3 regions of the Aromatoleum evansii genome follow, and region 3 is predicted to be linked to each of the others. Evidence: predicted binding sites of a transcription regulator. Region 3 holds the regulator's gene; each other region holds the start of a gene.
The links. The regulator sigma-54, encoded in region 3, starts transcription at its own class of promoters, with help from an activator protein. The targets are predictions, from matches to a motif close to TGGCACGCTTNCTGCTNA.

Region 1 (5,227 bases), 1.8 Mb from region 3:
ACTGGGGCGTCGCGCGCCTCGTGCAACGCGAGTTCCCCGAGCTGAAGCCGGTCGCCGGGCGGCTCCTCGGCAAGATGCTGAAGGACCCGCGCCTGCCCTCCGCGACCTGGGCGCGCATGTACCCCAACGGCCTGCGCGCCGGCCCCTTCCGCGACATCCTTGACGGGCTTGGCATCGGCCGCCTGGAACTCGACTTCCCGCCCTTCGGCGCCGCCGACATGTACGCCGGCATCGACTTCCCCGTCGGCGTGCGCGCGCCCTACGGCTACATCGCGAAGGGCCGCATCTGCAAGCTCGGCTCGCTGTCGCTCGACACGCCCGAGAAGTTCTCGCCCGGGCACAAGTGCCGCCGCGAATGCCTCGGTTTCAACGAAGTCGGCGCACGCCCCGGCACGCACGAACTCCCCACCTCGCAGCGCGGCAACACCATGTATTACCGCCACGCCCAAGGCATGGCCGCGGCGGTTGCCGAAGCGGTCAACAACGGCTGGGTCAGCCGCATCGTCCTCTCGGGAGCCTGAACATGAAGATCACCGCCCCCATCAGCACCCCCGCCGAAGTCGAACCGCTCGTGCTCGCCGGCGCCCGCGAACTCTACTGCGGCGTCGTCCCGCCGGACTGGATCCAGCGCTTCAACACCTCCGGCGTCAATCGTCGCGTGTTCGGCAACCTCAACGGCTACGCCGATCTCGAACGCGTCGTCGACAAGGCCACCGCGCTCGACGCCGAAGTCTTCCTCGTCCTCAACGCGCAGCAGTACGGCGAACAGCACCTCGACGCACTGACCGAGATCGGCACGCGCTTCCGCAGCATCGGCGGCAAGGCCGCGATCGTCGCCGACATCTCGCTGATCGCCTCGCTCGCGGCGAACGTGCCCGACCTCGACATCCATGTGAGCTCGGTGGCGACCTGCCGCAACGTCGAATCCGCGCGCTTCTTCGCCGCGCTCGGCGCGAATCGCATCATCCTGCCGAGGGACGTGACGGTCGCCGAAATCGCCGCGATCACGACGGAGCTGCCCGAACTCGACATCGAAGCCTTCGTCCTCAACGACGGCTGCGTGTTCGAGGAGGGCGCCTGCCACACCGTCCATCTGCCGATGAACAAGGGCGGCCCGATCTGCATCGACAACTACCAGTTCGAGTATCAGGCGACCGGCGGCGGCCAACCGCAGGAGCGCGCGCTGCGCCGGTTGGAACAGAACGATCTCGATTACAAACGCTGGCTTTGGTACCGCTTCGGCAACGGCTTCACATCCGCACCGAACGGCTACCCTTGGGGCCCCTGCGGCGTCTGCGCGATGCCGGCGATGCACGCGGCGGGCGTGCATTCGGTGAAGATCGCCGGCCGCGAGGGCGCGAGCGAACGCAAGATCAAGAGCGTCGAACTGGTCGCTCGCGTACTGGAGCGCATCGAGGCGGGCGAGCCGGCCGACGCGGTGCGCAAGTTCGCGGTCGGCTTGCGCGACGCGCCGAGCCATTGCGCGAGCGGCTACATGTGCTACTACCCCGAGGTGCGGAGCCGGCAGGAGCTTGGCGATACCGAAGGGCAGCTGCTGACGGCCGTCTGAGGCGAGGCAGGCAGGATTCGCAAAAAAAAGCCCGAGCTCTGGAGGGGCTCGGGCTGTAATCCACACCAAAGGAGGAAGTGGAGGAGACAGTTGAAATACTAAACGAAATGGTTGAGTAATTCAACAATGTCGCTGTGAGAAGTTCTCATGCGGTGATTTACACGGCAAATGACCGGCAATGCAGATTCTTGGTGCGCCGACACCATTGCATGTGCCTCCGGTTGCCGAGACCGTTGCGCGCCGCGCGCACGAGCAAGCCGGGGATCGCGCGACCCTAACGAGTACATCGAACCGGCACAAAAGAAAAAAGCCCGGACCTGTGAGGGACCGGGCTAAATCCACACCAAAGGAGGAGGGTGGAGGAGACGGTTCAAATCTTAATGGCAGCGCTTGTGCGTTGCAATAAATTTGTACGACAAATTTTTTTATCGCTCGATCAGGCATCCGAATGTGCAGACCCGGGGCTGCAATGCACGGGCAATACGCGCAATCGATGCACTCGGGAGCCGCCGAGTTTGGTGTGCGATGTTCCAGGGGGGGGCGGTCGGTGCTCGTGTTCCGGCACCGTCGGCGAAAAGCCAGAGCCGGAAAAGAAAAAGCCCGAGCAACTGAGGCCCGGGCTTAAATCCACACCAAAGGAGGAGGGTGGAGGAGACGGTTCAAATACTATCGAACCGGCTTGTGCGACGCAATAATAATGCACTTCAAATTTTTATATCCAGCGATTAGATCTTCGAATGGCCAGGCGGTGAAGGGGATTCCTAATCATGTCTTATACAAGACTGGAATTGTGCATTGCAGCATCTCGAGGTCTCACGCGGACCTTCGGCCTTAGGCCAGGCCGACCAGCGCGCGCGGTTGCGTGAGCACCTCGGGCCGCAGGATCTCGTCGAGCTGCTCGCGGGTGAGCAGGCCCTTGTCGAGCACCAGCTCATACACGCTATGTCCGCCGACCAGCGCCTCCTGGGCGATGCCGGTCGCGTTGGCGTAACCGATGTAGGGATTCAGCGCGGTCACGAGGCCAATCGAATTCTCGACGCTCCTGCGCAGGAATTCGCGATTCACGGTGATGCCCTTGACGCAGCGCTCCGCCAGCGTCAGGCAGCCCGCGCGCAGGTGGGTGACGCTCTTGAACAGGCTGTGGGCGATGATCGGCTCGAAGGCGTTCAGCTGCAGCTGGCCGGCCTCGGCGGCGAACGAGATCGTCATGTCGTTGCCGATCACCTCGTAGGCGATCTGGTTCACCACTTCCGGAATCACCGGGTTCACCTTGCCCGGCATGATCGACGACCCCGCCTGGCGCGCCGGCAAGTTGATCTCGCCGAAGCCTGCACGCGGCCCCGAGGATAGCAGGCGCAGGTCGTTGCACACCTTGGAGAGCTTCACCGCGACGCGCTTGAGCACGCCCGACAGCTGCACGAAGCTGCCGCAGTCCTGCGTCGCCTCGACCAGGTTCGGCGCCGTCAGCACCGGGATGCCGGTGATCTCGGCCAGATGCCGGCGCACCAGCGCGGCGTAGTCGGGGTGGGCGTTGATGCCGGTGCCGATCGCCGTCGCACCGAGGTTGATCTCGCAGATCAGCAGCACCGCCTCCTTCAGCCGCTCGATGTCCTCGCCCAGCATCACGACGTAGGTCGAGAACTCCTGCCCCATCGTCATCGGCACCGCGTCCTGCAACTGCGTGCGCCCCATCTTCAGCACGTCGGCGAACTCGACCGCCTTCTCGTGGAACGCCGCCTTCAGCACTTCCATCGCTTCGATCAGCTCGAAGATTCCCGCATAGCCCGCGAGCTTCAGCGCCGTGGGATACACGTCGTTGGTGCTCTGGCTCATGTTCACATGCTCGTTCGGGTGCAGGCGGGCGTAGTCGCCCTTCGCGCAACCGAGCAGCTCCAGTGCACGGTTCGCGATCACCTCGTTCGCGTTCATGTTGGTCGAGGTGCCGGCGCCGCCCTGGATCACGTCGACGACGAAATGCTCGTGCAGCGCCCCGGCGCGAATCTCCTCGCAGGCCCGCACGATCGCGTCCGTGCGTTCGCGATCCAGCAAGCCGAGTTCGTTGTTGGTCAGTGCGGCGGCCTGCTTGATCGCGGCCAGCGCACGCACGAGATCGGGATAGATCGAAATCGGCGTGCCGGTGATCGGGAAATTCTCCACCGCGCGCAGCGTATGGACCCCGTAGTAGGAGTCGGCGGGCAGGGAGCGGTCCCCCAGGAGATCGTGTTCGATGCGTTCGGTCGTCTGCGTCATGTTTCCTCCGATGTGTGGTGTGACGCATGGATGCTACGGACCGAAAACGGATTGCGTGCCGCGCCATGCAAAAAACGCATAACATCCCCAAGGAACCCGAATAGGACCGCGCATCGCGACAACTCGCCGGATGCCGCGGCACGGACACCGCAGGAGCGTGCAACATGCAGATCAAGTGGATCGAGGACTTCCTGACGCTGACGGACGCGCGCGCCTTCTCGCGCGCCGCCGAACGCCGCAACGTCTCCCAGCCGACCTTCAGCCGCCACATCCAGGCGCTGGAAGACTGGCTCGGCGTCGAGCTCATCGACCGCCGCGCGCAGGGCGTGCATCTCACCGCCGCCGGACGGATCTTCCGCGGCTTCGCGGCCGACATCCTGCGGCGCACCTACGACATGCGCACCGTGCTACGCGGACAGTCGCCCGGTAACATCGACACCGTCCGCTTCTCGGTCGCGCATACCTTGTCGCTCACCTTCTTCCCGCGCTGGCTGGGGCAACTGAAGGAAGCGCTGGGCAACGTCGTCGCGCGCGTCGGTGCGGTGAACGTGCCCGAAGGGGCGAGCGCGCTGATCGAGGGCGCCACCGATCTCCTCATCGCGTACCACCACCCGCAGCTGCCGATGCTGCTCGACCCCGTGCGCTTTCCCTACATCGCGCTCGCCACCGACCGCATGCTGCCCCTGTCGGCGCCGCGCACGGACGGCCGGCCGCGCTACAAGCTGCCGGGGCGGGCCGAGGCGGTCGTGCCCTTCCTCGCCTACTCGTCGGGCACCTACCTCGGACACGTGGTCGAGATGATCCTGCTCGGCGCCAACGAGCGCTGCCATTTCGACCGTTCTTTCGATACCCACATGTCGGAGGCGCTCAAGGCGATGGTGCTCGAAGGGCACGGGCTCGGCTGGTTGCCCGAGAGCTGCGTGGGCCGCGAACTCGCCGAAGGTCGGCTGGTGGAGGCCGGCCCCGCGCAGTGGACCTGCCCGCTGGAAGTCCGCCTGCATCGCGCGGCGGACAACAGCAATCCGATGGTGGACAAGATCTGGGCGCTGCTGAACACGCCGCGGGGAACTGCCTGAGGTCGCTCGCGGGCGCAGAAAAGAAAAAGCCCGAGCAACTGAGGCCCGGGCTTAAATCCACACCAAAGGAGGAGGGTGGAGGAGACGGTTCAAAGCATACGGTACCGTATGATGCGGCGCAATAAGTTTGTCCTACAAATGTTTTTATCGCGCGATCAGAATCCCCTATGGACTGGCGGGGCTGCAGAAAAGAAAAAGCCCGGACGTTTGACGGTCCGGGCTAAATCCACACCAAAGGAGGAGGGTGGAGGAGACGGTTCAAACTTTATTGGAAGAACTTGTGCAACGCAACATCTTCTGCCTGAAAATTTTTTTATATCACGATTATTAC
Region 2 (5,227 bases), 1.8 Mb from region 3:
GACGAGGTCGACTTCGACGCGGAACTCCCGCGTCTTGTCCGGGAAGACGAGGCGCGCGAGATAGTTGCTCTGCGGATCCTGCTGCCAGTTGATGAAGTGCGTGGCCGGCAGCACCTTCAGCGAATACGACAGGATGCGCGTGCGGCTGTGCGGGCACGGTCGAAGGCGCACGACCTGCGGTCCGAGCTGGACCGGGCGGTCGTACTTGTAGTGGGTGACGTGGTTCAGGGCGACGTGGATCGACACGCTGGATCTCCGCGGATTGTCGGGACGTCGCCGGACGAGCCGCCGGCGACGTTCGGGGATGTGATCTTGTTGTAGAGGCCGGGCGGACCGCTGCGACGCGGCGCGCTCACAGCCAGTCCGGGTTCGGCAGTTCGGCGAAGGCCTCGCGCAGCCGCTCGCCCCACTGGCTGCGGATCTGTGCGTAGTAGGCGTGGTCCAGGTTGACCGAGATGTGCGACTTGACGGTCAGCGCGTCGCGCTCGATGACGCACAGGTCGAGCGGCAGGCCCACCGACAGGTTCGAGCGGATCGTCGAATCCATCGACACCAGCGCGCACTTGGCGCCATCGGCAAGCGTGGAGCCGTAGCGCAGCACGCGGTCGATGATCGGCTTGCCGTACTTCGATTCGCCGATCTGGATGTAGGGCGTGTCCTCGGTGGCTTCGATGAAGTTGCCCGCGGCATAGACGTTGAAGAGCCGCGGCGCCTCGCCGAAGATCTGGCCGCCGACGATCAGCGAGGCGTTGAACTCGACGCCGAACTCGTGCAGCGCGTCGGCGTCGCGCCGGTGCACCTCGCGCACGACGTCGCCGACGTGGCGCGCCACCTCGAACATGTTGGGCGCATTGAAGAGGTTGGCCGAATCGGTGAGCGCAAGGCGCTCGCTGATGATGTTCACGACCGACTGGCTCACCGACAGGTTGCCGGACGTGCACATCACGACCACACGCTCGCCCGGACGCTGCCAGACACGCATCTTGCGGAACGTGTTGATGTGGTCGACGCCCGCGTTGGTGCGCGAGTCGGACAGGAACACCAGCCCCTTTTCGAGGCGCATCGCAACACAGTAGGTCATGGCATTTGCTCGCTTGGTGCCGCGGCCGGAGGGCTCCCGCCGCGGCGGCTCACACGCTTCCCCCGCCCGGCTCAGGCGCCGACGAGGAAGTCCTCGCTGATGCGCACGCTCAGGTCACCGATCGAGTCGATGAAATCGTCCAGCCACGCGTGCAGCCCGCGCTCGAAGATGTCGTCCATGCGGCCGTAACGCAGCGTCGCGTACAGCTGGCCGGCGCGGCGCACGGTCTCGTCGGAGCGGCTGTTGCGCACCTTGTCCAGGATCTCGACCACCCCTTGCATGCACGAATGCAGCGCACGTGGCAGATCCTCGCGCAGGATCAGCAGTTCGGCGACGCGCTCGGGCGTGATCACGTCGCGATAGACCTTTCGATACACCTCGAAGGCCGACACCGAGCGCAGCAGTGCGCCCCAGTGGTAGAAATCGTTGGCATCTACGAGGTCGTCTCCCTGGCTCTGCTGCGCGCCGGGCAGGCCGTGATACTTCACGTCGAGGATGCGCGCGGTGTTGTCGGCGCGCTCGAGCAAGGCCCCTAGCCGAATGAACTGGAAGGCCTCGTCGCGCAGCATCGTGCCAAACATCGCCCCGCGCAGCAGCGAAGCGCGCTGCTTCACCCAGTCGAAGAAGGCCGCGATACCGCCCGAATGGATCTCGGCGAAACTCTGGTCGCGCAGCTGCAGCCAGGTCTCGTTGATCGTCTCCCACATCTCCGCGGTGAGCGTTCCGCGCACCGCGTGGGCATTCTCGCGCGCCGCACGCAGGCAGCTGTAGATAGACGACGGATGCGTCTCGTCGCGCACCATGAAATGCAGCACTTTCGTCGCGGTGACCTCGTCGTGCCGCTTCGCGTAGGCGTATTCGAGGCTGTTCAGCGCGATGATCGCGTTCCAGCTGCTGCGCTCGGTCTCCGCGTCGTGCGGCACGAGCGACATCTGATAATTGACGTCCAGCAGGCGCGCCAGATTTTCCGCGCGTTCGGAATAACGGGCCATCCAGTAGAGGTGATCGGCAGTACGGCTCAGCATGATCGGGGCTCCGGCGCGGCGGTCGTGGTCGGGGGGCGAAGACGGCAGGACTCAGCGCTGCGGTTCGGCATGGCCGTTCTCCAGCACCCAGGTGTCCTTGGTTCCGCCGCCCTGCGAGGAATTGACCACCAGCGAGCCCTCCCGCAGCGCCACCCGCGTGAGCCCGCCCGGCACCAGCGAAACCTCCTTGCCCGAGAGCACGAAGGGCCGCAGGTCGATATGGCGCGGCGCGATGCCGCTGTCGACGTAGGTCGGGCAGGTCGACAGCGCCAGCGTCGGCTGCGCGATGTACTTGTCCGGGTGCACGGTGAGCACCGCGCGGAACTGCTCGATCTCAGCCTTGGTCGCCGCCGGCCCGACCAGCATGCCGTAGCCGCCCGCGCCGTGCACCTCCTTCACGACGAGCTGCGGCAGATGCGCCAGCACGTAGCGCAGGTCGTCCTTCTCGCGGCAGCGCCAGGTCGGCACGTTGTTGAGGATCGGCTCCTCGCCGAGGTAGAAGCGCACCATCTCGCCGACATAGGGGTAGATCGACTTGTCGTCCGCGACGCCCGTGCCGATCGCATTGCACAGCGTCACGCGCCCGGCGCGGTAAGCCTTCAGCAGGCCCGGCACGCCCAGCATCGAATCCGGCCGGAAGACCTGAGGATCGAGGAAGTCGTCGTCGATGCGGCGATAGATCACGTCCACGCGCTTCGGACCGCAGGTCGTGCGCATGTAGACGGCATCGTGGTCGATGAACAGGTCGCGGCCTTCGACGAGCTCGACGCCCATCTGCTGGGCGAGGAAGGAGTGCTCGAAGTAGGCCGAGTTGAATGCCCCCGGCGTCATCACGACCACCGTCGGATCATCCACGCCGGCCGGCGCCACCGCACGCAGCGTCTCCAGCAGCAGATCGGGGTAGTGCTCGACCGGCGCGATCTTCTGCTGCGCGAAGAGCTCGGGGAAGAGCCGCATCATCATCTTGCGGTTCTCCAGCATGTAGGACACGCCCGAGGGCACGCGCAGGTTGTCCTCCAGCACGTAGAACTCCCCCGCCCCCGCGCGCACGATGTCCACACCCGCGATGTGCGCATAGATGCCGTTGGGCACCTTGAAGCCCTTCATCTCCGGGCGGAACTGCGCGTTGTTGAGCACCTCGTCGGCGGGGATGCGGCCCGCGCGCAGGATGTCCTGTCCATTGTAGATGTCGCCCAGGAACATGTTCAGCGCCTTCACACGCTGCTTGAGTCCGGCGCGCAGCGTCTTCCATTCCGCATTGGGGATGATGCGCGGGATGGTGTCGAAGGGAATCAGCCGCTCGGTGCCGGCCTCCTCGCCATACACGGCGAAGGTAATGCCGAGGCGACGGAACGCGAGGTCCGCCTCGGCCCGCTTGCGCGCCATCACGCCCGGCGACAGCCCGCGGGCCCAGGTTTCGAATGGAAGGTAGTGCGGGCGCGTCGTCGCATCCCCATCGTGCATTTCGTCGAAAAACAGCGTCGTCATGATGATTCGATCCGGTTGCGATTCATCGGACATCAGCGAAGACCATGCCAGGGTGAAATTCCCCACAACAGAAGCACCGTTTCATGCGGCTTTCGCAACTTCCGGACGAAACGGCACCAGATCGGTGCAATCTCCGCCCATTCAATGTGCATCAACAAGCGATGCACCAAGATGCAGCTCGCCGCAGCCGGGATGCGCAGCCGCCAGCTCCGCTCCCTCGCGGGTGGGTAAACCTCATCCTAGGAAAGAATTGCGCCCGCTGCGCCCCGTGCCGTCGCAACGGCACGCGCCCGACCCCGGAACCGCCTCAGCCGCGGCCAGCGGCGGGATTCTCGGCGGGGTCGTAAGGAATCACGTTCTCCTGCTCCGCCGGATCGTTGCGTGCGACGATCGCCCTTGCCGGCTCGGTGTCGCTGAGGTTGAAGGCCTGATGCGGGACGTCCGGCGGGATGAACAGGAACTCCCCCGCGCCGCTCACGACCCGCTCGCGCAGGCCGGGCCCGAACCGCGTCTCGACCCGCCCCTCGAGCACATAGATCGCGGTCTCGTAACCGCGATGCCGGTGCGGCGCTGCGACCCCGCCCGGCGGAATGACCACGATATGCATGGACAGCCCGCGGCTGCCGGCCGTCTCGCCCGAGATCCCGACGAAATACGGCAGCCGCTGCCGCGTGAGGACTTCGCGGTCCGGGCGCAGCGCGACCACGGTCCCGGACGATTCTGGCGTTCGTGTCGGCATGCGGGCTCCTCTTGATCGGAGGCTCTGCGGCGGGTCCGCCGCAACTCGTTCAGCGTAGCCCGCCGATTCGGCACTGTCGAGGCAACTCACGGCAACTCACGGCGCGGTCATGCTCCCGTGCCGCCGGTCGCTCCCGCCGACACAGCCTCAATCGTCCGCGAGTTCCGGATATTCCTGCCGCAGCGCGTCGCCGTCGCGCTTCCACGCGAGGCACTCGCCGACAAAGGCCAACGCGCGCGAATCCGGCCAGCGGCGCGGGTCCGGGTCGATGGCGACCTGCCGCGCCATGCGCTCGGGCCACGAGGCCTGGGTGTATGTGTTGCCGACCTGCGTGATGAGGTCGGTAAGATGCGCGCATCCCCGTTCGCTGCCGATGCGTTCGCGAATCTGCCGCCCGAAGCCCGGCCCGATCTGCAGCCCGATCAGGCCGCGGTAGGCATCCACCGCTTCAGGGCACGCCGACCACGGCGCCACCTGCATCGCGGCCCGTACGTCGAGAATCGTGAAATTGTCGTCGATCAGGAAATTGATACCCATGTGGTGCATGAACTCGCCCGCGTGCACCGGCTCGCGGGAGCGGAACGGGACGTCCTCACCTTTTTCGTCCACAACCGTCGCCTCGATTTCCCACAGGCCGTCCTTGCGGCGATAGGCGTGGCACGTGATCTGGCGCGTATGCGTGAGCTCGCGCTCGCAGTCTCCAAGCATTCCTGCCCCCACTCGAATCGGTCATGATCGCCATCGAACGCGATGACGAATGGCTCCATGGTAACGCCTGTCTGGTCCGCGGATCGTCGGCGCGGCCACTCGGAGTTCGGGCAGAACTGCATGAGGATCTAGCGATCCGCAGGCATTTCGACAGCCGAAAAGCAAAAGGCCAGCCCCGGAGGGCTG
Region 3 (5,227 bases):
GCGGCCTGACGCCCCTTCACGGGATCATGCCGGAGACGAGCCTGCGGGAACGCGCGTTGCGGCACCTCGCGCGCCGCGAGCACTCGCGCGCCGAGCTCGCCCGCAAGCTCGCCCCGCACGGCTCCGCCGACGAGATCGAAGACGTGCTCGACCGCATCACCGAACTGGGCCTGCTCAGCGACCACCGCTTCGCCGAAGCCTGGGTGCGCAGCAAGGCCGCCCGCTTCGGCACCGCGCGGCTGCGCCGTGAGCTCGCCCAGCGCGGCGTCGGACGCGACACGATAGACGCCGCACTCGATGTCGAGGCGGTCGAGGATGACGTCGAACGCGCCCGCACCGTGTGGCGCGGCAAGTTCGGCGCCACGCCGGCCGACGCGCGCGAGTGGGCCAGGCAGGCGAGATTCCTGCAGGGGCGCGGCTTCGGCACCGACGTGATACGCAAGATATTGAAAGAGAACCCCGATGAGTCTGCTTAAGGTCGCCGGACTGCAGAAGCGCTACAAGGCGCGCACCGTCGTCCACGATGTCGGCTTCGAGGTCGGCAGCGGCGAAGTGGTCGGCCTGCTCGGCCCCAACGGCGCCGGCAAGACCACCTGCTTCTACATGATCGTGGGCCTCGTGCGTGCCGACGGCGGCGACATCCGCCTCGACGACGCCGAGCTCACGCACCTGCCCGTGCATGCGCGCGCGCGCCTCGGCCTGTCCTACCTGCCACAGGAAATGAGCGTATTCCGCAAGCTCACCGTCGCCGAGAACATCCGCGCCGTGCTGGAGCTGCGGGGCCTCGGCAGCGCACGCGTCGACGAGCTTCTCGAGGAACTCCTCGAGGAACTGGGCATCGCGCACCTGCGCGACAACACCTCGGTCTCGCTGTCCGGCGGCGAACGGCGCCGCTGCGAGATTGCCCGCGCGCTCGCGACCGACCCGCGCCTGATCCTGCTCGACGAGCCCTTTGCCGGCGTCGACCCGATCGCCGTGCTCGATATCCAGAAGATCATCCGCTTCCTGCGCGACCGCGGCATCGGCGTGCTGATCACCGACCACAACGTGCGCGAGACGCTCGGCATCTGCAACCGTGCCTACATCATCAGCGAAGGCCGCGTGCTCGCCAGCGGACGCCCCGACGAGATCGTCGCCAACGAACAGGTTCGCCGCGTCTATCTCGGCGAGCATTTCCGCCTCTGAGCCCACTATCGGCGAAGCGCCATGAAACCGTCCCTCCAGCTCAAGATCTCCCAGCACCTCACGCTGACGCCGCAGCTGCAGCAATCGATCAAGCTGCTGCAGCTGTCCACGCTGGAGCTGAACCAGGAGCTGGAACGCTTCCTCCTCGAGAATCCCATGCTCGAGCGCGAGGACGGCGACGGCAGCGATTTTTCGCCGGGCGCGGCCCAGGGCTCGAGCGAGCCGAGCGAAGCCGCCGGCAACCAGGCCGAAACACCTGCCTCCCCCGAGGAGGCGCATGGCGAGAGCGAGCCGGCAAGCTTCGACGAAGCCGGCGAATGGTCGAGCGCGAGCAGCGGCTCCTCGAACCGCGACGATGACGACGACACCGATTTCCAGGAACTGCAGGCCGCCGGCACCAGCCTGCGCGACCACCTCGACCAGCAGGTGAGCCTGTCGCCGCTGTCCGACCGCGACCGCGCGCTGGTGCGCTTCATCATCGAGGCGCTGGACGAGGACGGCTACCTCAACCAGTCGCTCGAAGAACTGCTGCCGCTGCTGCCGCCCGAGCTCGAATACGACCTCGACGACCTCTCGATCGCGCTGCACCACGTACAGAACCTCGACCCGGCCGGCATCGGCGCGCGCAACCCGCAGGAATGCCTGAGCCTGCAGCTCAGGGCGATGCCCTCCTGCCCGACGCGCGACCTCGCGCTGAAGATCGTCGACGAGCACCTCGACCTGCTCGCCGAGCGCAACTTCCTGCGCATCAAGCGCGCCACCGGCTGCGACGACGACGCGCTGCGCGCCGCGCACGCGCTGATCTGCCGTCTCGACCCGCATCCGGGCTCCCAGCACTCGGTGCAGGAGACGCGCTACATCCTGCCGGACGTCGTCGTGCGCAAGGTGCGCAACCGCTGGACGGTCACGCTCAACCCCGAGGCGATGCCCAAGCTGCGCATCAATTCGCTGTACGCCAGCATCCTGCAGCAGAACCGCGGATCGGGCGGCGCACTCACCAGCCAGCTGCAGGAAGCACGCTGGCTGATCAAGAACGTGCAACAGCGTTTCGACACCATCCTGCGGGTTTCGCAGGCGATCGTTGACCAGCAGCGGCAGTTCTTCGATTATGGAGATGTGGCGATGCGACCCCTGACGTTGAGGGAGATCGCGGACCAGCTCGAGCTGCACGAGTCGACGGTCTCGCGGGTCACGACGCAGAAGTTCATGGCCACACCGCGCGGCGTGTTTGAACTGAAGTATTTTTTCGGCAGCCACGTTGCCACCGACACCGGTGGGGCGGCATCTTCCACGGCGATTCGAGCGCTGATTCGCCAGCTGGTGGAGGCCGAAGACAGGAAAAAGCCCCTGTCCGACGCGAAAATTGCCGAGTTGTTGGGCCAGCAGGGTATCGTGGTGGCACGCAGGACGATCGCGAAGTACCGCGAGTCACTCAATATCCCGCCGGTCAGCCTGCGCAAAGCGATCTGAAAGACGATCTGACAATACGAGGAAACATCATGAATCTCACCATCACCGGACATCACGTCGAAGTCACCCCCGCGATCCGCGAGTACGTCAACACCAAGCTGGATCGCGTCATCCGCCACTTCGACAACGTGACCAGCGTCAACGTGATCCTGTCGGTGGAGAAGCTGCGCCAGAAGGCGGAAGTCACGCTGCACGTGCGCGGCAAGGACATCTACGTCGAGAGCGAGGACGGTGACATGTACGCGGCGATCGACAGCATGGCCGACAAGCTCGACCGCCAGGTGCTCAAATACAAGGGCAAGAACCACGACCATGGCCACGACACGCTGAAGCACCAGCAACCGACCGAGCTGTGATCCTTTAGTTCACGCCGGGGGTCCGGGGTGTGTTTATAATTCGCGCGTTTTCAACCCGCGCCTGCCGCACACCCCGAGCCTCCTCCCGCCCCCGATCGGCAGCGGCACGGCCCGTGTCGTGCAGGTGGTGATCCGCATGAGCCTCATCGCCGAACTCCTGCCTCCTTCGAACGTCGTCATCGATCTGGACGCGAGCAGCAAGAAGCGCGTCTTCGAACAAGCCGGCCTCCTGTTCGAGAACAATCAGGGCATCGCCCGCAGCGTCGTCTTCGACAGCCTGTTTTCACGTGAACGCCTCGGCTCGACCGGCCTGGGCCAGGGCATCGCCATTCCCCACGGCCGCATCAAGGGCCTGAAGGACGCCGCCGGCGCCTTCCTGCGCCTTTCGGTCCCGGTGCAGTTCGACGCCCCCGACGGCCGCCCGGTCACGATGCTGTTCGTGCTGCTGGTGCCCGAGCAGGCCAACGAGACCCACCTGCAACTGCTCTCCGAGCTCGCACAGATGTTCAGCGACCGCGATTTCCGCGAGCAACTGCAGAACGCACCCGACGTCGCAACGATCCATTCGCTGTTCGCCTCCTGGGGCCCGCATGCGGCAGACCAGCGTCGCGCGGCTGTATGACCTGCACCGCGAACAGCTGGAGCTGACGCACGTCAGCGGCCGGCTGGACCGGGTCATCTCGGTCAACGAAGAGCGCATCTGGCCAGCCGACCTCGTCGGCCACCTCAACCTGATCCACCCGACGCGCATCCAGATCCTGGGCGCGGCCGAACTCGCGTGGGCGCAGCGCCATGCGCGCGACAAGGTCGCCCACCACCTCACCGAGATCATCGGTGCGCGCCCGCCGGCGATCATCGTCGCCGACGGCTGCGCGATCCCCGACATCCTGCGCGGCATCTGCGAATACGCCGACGTCGCGCTGATCACGACGCCGCAGCCCTCCGCGAGCGTGATCGACCAGTTGCGCCTGTACATGTCGCGCGAGCTCGCCGAGAAGATCTCCCTGCACGGCGTGTTCATGGACGTGCTCGGCATCGGCGTGTTCATCACCGGCAGCTCGGGCGCCGGCAAGTCCGAGCTCGCGCTCGAGCTGATCTCGCGCGGTCACGGGCTGGTCGCCGACGACATCGTCGAGTTCTCGCGCATCGCGCCGACCGTGCTCGAAGGGCGCTGCCCGGAGATGCTCAAGGACTTCATCGAGGTGCGCGGCCTGGGCATCCTCAACATCCGCACGATCTTCGGCGAGACCGCCTGCCGGCGCAAGATGCGCCTGCGCCTGATCGTGCATCTGGAACGCCGCCTGCCGGGCCAGTCCGACCCCTCGCGCCTGCCGGTGCAGCGCGAGACGCAGGACATCCTCGGCGTGCCGGTGATCCGCACCACCCTGCCGGTCGCGGCCGGACGCAACATCGCGGTGCTGCTCGAAGCTGCCGTGCGCTCGACCATCCTGCAGTTGCGCGGCATCGATTCGACGCAGGAATTCATCGACCGCCAGCAGCGCCTGCTCGACGCGGACGGCGAAACCCTCTGAACGGCACGGCCGGCAAGACGCTTGCCGCAGTGCCGCATCGGCTGATACGCTCAATGTCTTTGCGCCGCCCCGCGAAGGCTTCCCCGATGACTGCCGCAACACCGGATTACCTGGAAAAGATCCTCAATGCCCGCGTCTACGACGTGGCCGAGGAAACGCCGCTTGACCTCGCCACGAACCTCTCGGAGCGCGTGCATAACCGCGTCTTCCTGAAGCGCGAGGACATGCAGCCGGTGTTCAGCTTCAAGCTGCGCGGCGCGTACAACAAGATGGCGCACCTGTCGCCGCAGGCCCTCAAGCGCGGTGTGATCTGCGCCTCGGCCGGCAACCACGCGCAGGGCGTCGCGCTCTCCGCGCAGCGCATGGGCGTGCGCGCGGTGATCGTGATGCCGACCTCCACGCCGCAGATCAAGGTCGAGGCGGTCAAGGCGCGCGGCGGCGAGGTGGTGCTCGCGGGCGACTCCTACTCCGACGCCTACGCCCACGCGGTGGAGCTCGAGAAGACCGAGAAGCTGACCTTCGTCCATCCCTACGACGACCCGGACGTGATCGCCGGCCAGGGCACGATCGGCATGGAGATCCTGCGCGCGCACCCTGACCCGATCCACGCGGTGTTCTGCGCCGTCGGCGGCGGCGGCCTGATCGCCGGCGTGGCGGCCTACATCAAGCGCCTGCGCCCCGAAA

Region 1: aspA (aspartate ammonia-lyase) is a predicted target of sigma-54. The motif match lies at 3,864-3,881, and genes of this name have one in related genera.
Region 2: U5817_RS06785 (circularly permuted type 2 ATP-grasp protein) is a predicted target of sigma-54. The motif match lies at 3,627-3,644, and genes of this name have one in related genera.

What each region holds. Positions count from the first base shown of each region.
Region 1 covers NZ_CP141259.1:1,406,767-1,411,993, forward strand. Annotated here, with positions in the region: gene U5817_RS06425 (hypothetical protein) at 1-521, shown strand, start outside; gene U5817_RS06430 (U32 family peptidase) at 524-1,570, shown strand; gene aspA (aspartate ammonia-lyase) at 2,402-3,820, opposite strand; gene U5817_RS06440 (LysR substrate-binding domain-containing protein) at 3,985-4,896, shown strand.
Region 2 covers NZ_CP141259.1:1,472,041-1,477,267, reverse strand. Annotated here, with positions in the region: gene U5817_RS06800 (DUF2126 domain-containing protein) at 1-246, opposite strand, end outside; gene U5817_RS06795 (peptidase) at 353-1,081, opposite strand; gene U5817_RS06790 (alpha-E domain-containing protein) at 1,153-2,106, opposite strand; gene U5817_RS06785 (circularly permuted type 2 ATP-grasp protein) at 2,158-3,594, opposite strand; gene U5817_RS06780 (cupin domain-containing protein) at 3,902-4,333, opposite strand; gene U5817_RS06775 (DUF2889 domain-containing protein) at 4,481-5,041, opposite strand; gene U5817_RS06770 (hypothetical protein) at 5,065-5,227, shown strand, end outside.
Region 3 covers NZ_CP141259.1:5,029,981-5,035,207, forward strand. Annotated here, with positions in the region: gene recA (recombinase RecA) at 1-9, shown strand, start outside; gene recX (recombination regulator RecX) at 27-476, shown strand; gene lptB (LPS export ABC transporter ATP-binding protein) at 463-1,185, shown strand; gene U5817_RS23565 (RNA polymerase factor sigma-54) at 1,207-2,655, shown strand; gene hpf (ribosome hibernation-promoting factor, HPF/YfiA family) at 2,685-3,011, shown strand; gene ptsN (PTS IIA-like nitrogen regulatory protein PtsN) at 3,148-3,633, shown strand; gene hprK (HPr(Ser) kinase/phosphatase) at 3,602-4,543, shown strand; gene ilvA (threonine ammonia-lyase, biosynthetic) at 4,630-5,227, shown strand, end outside.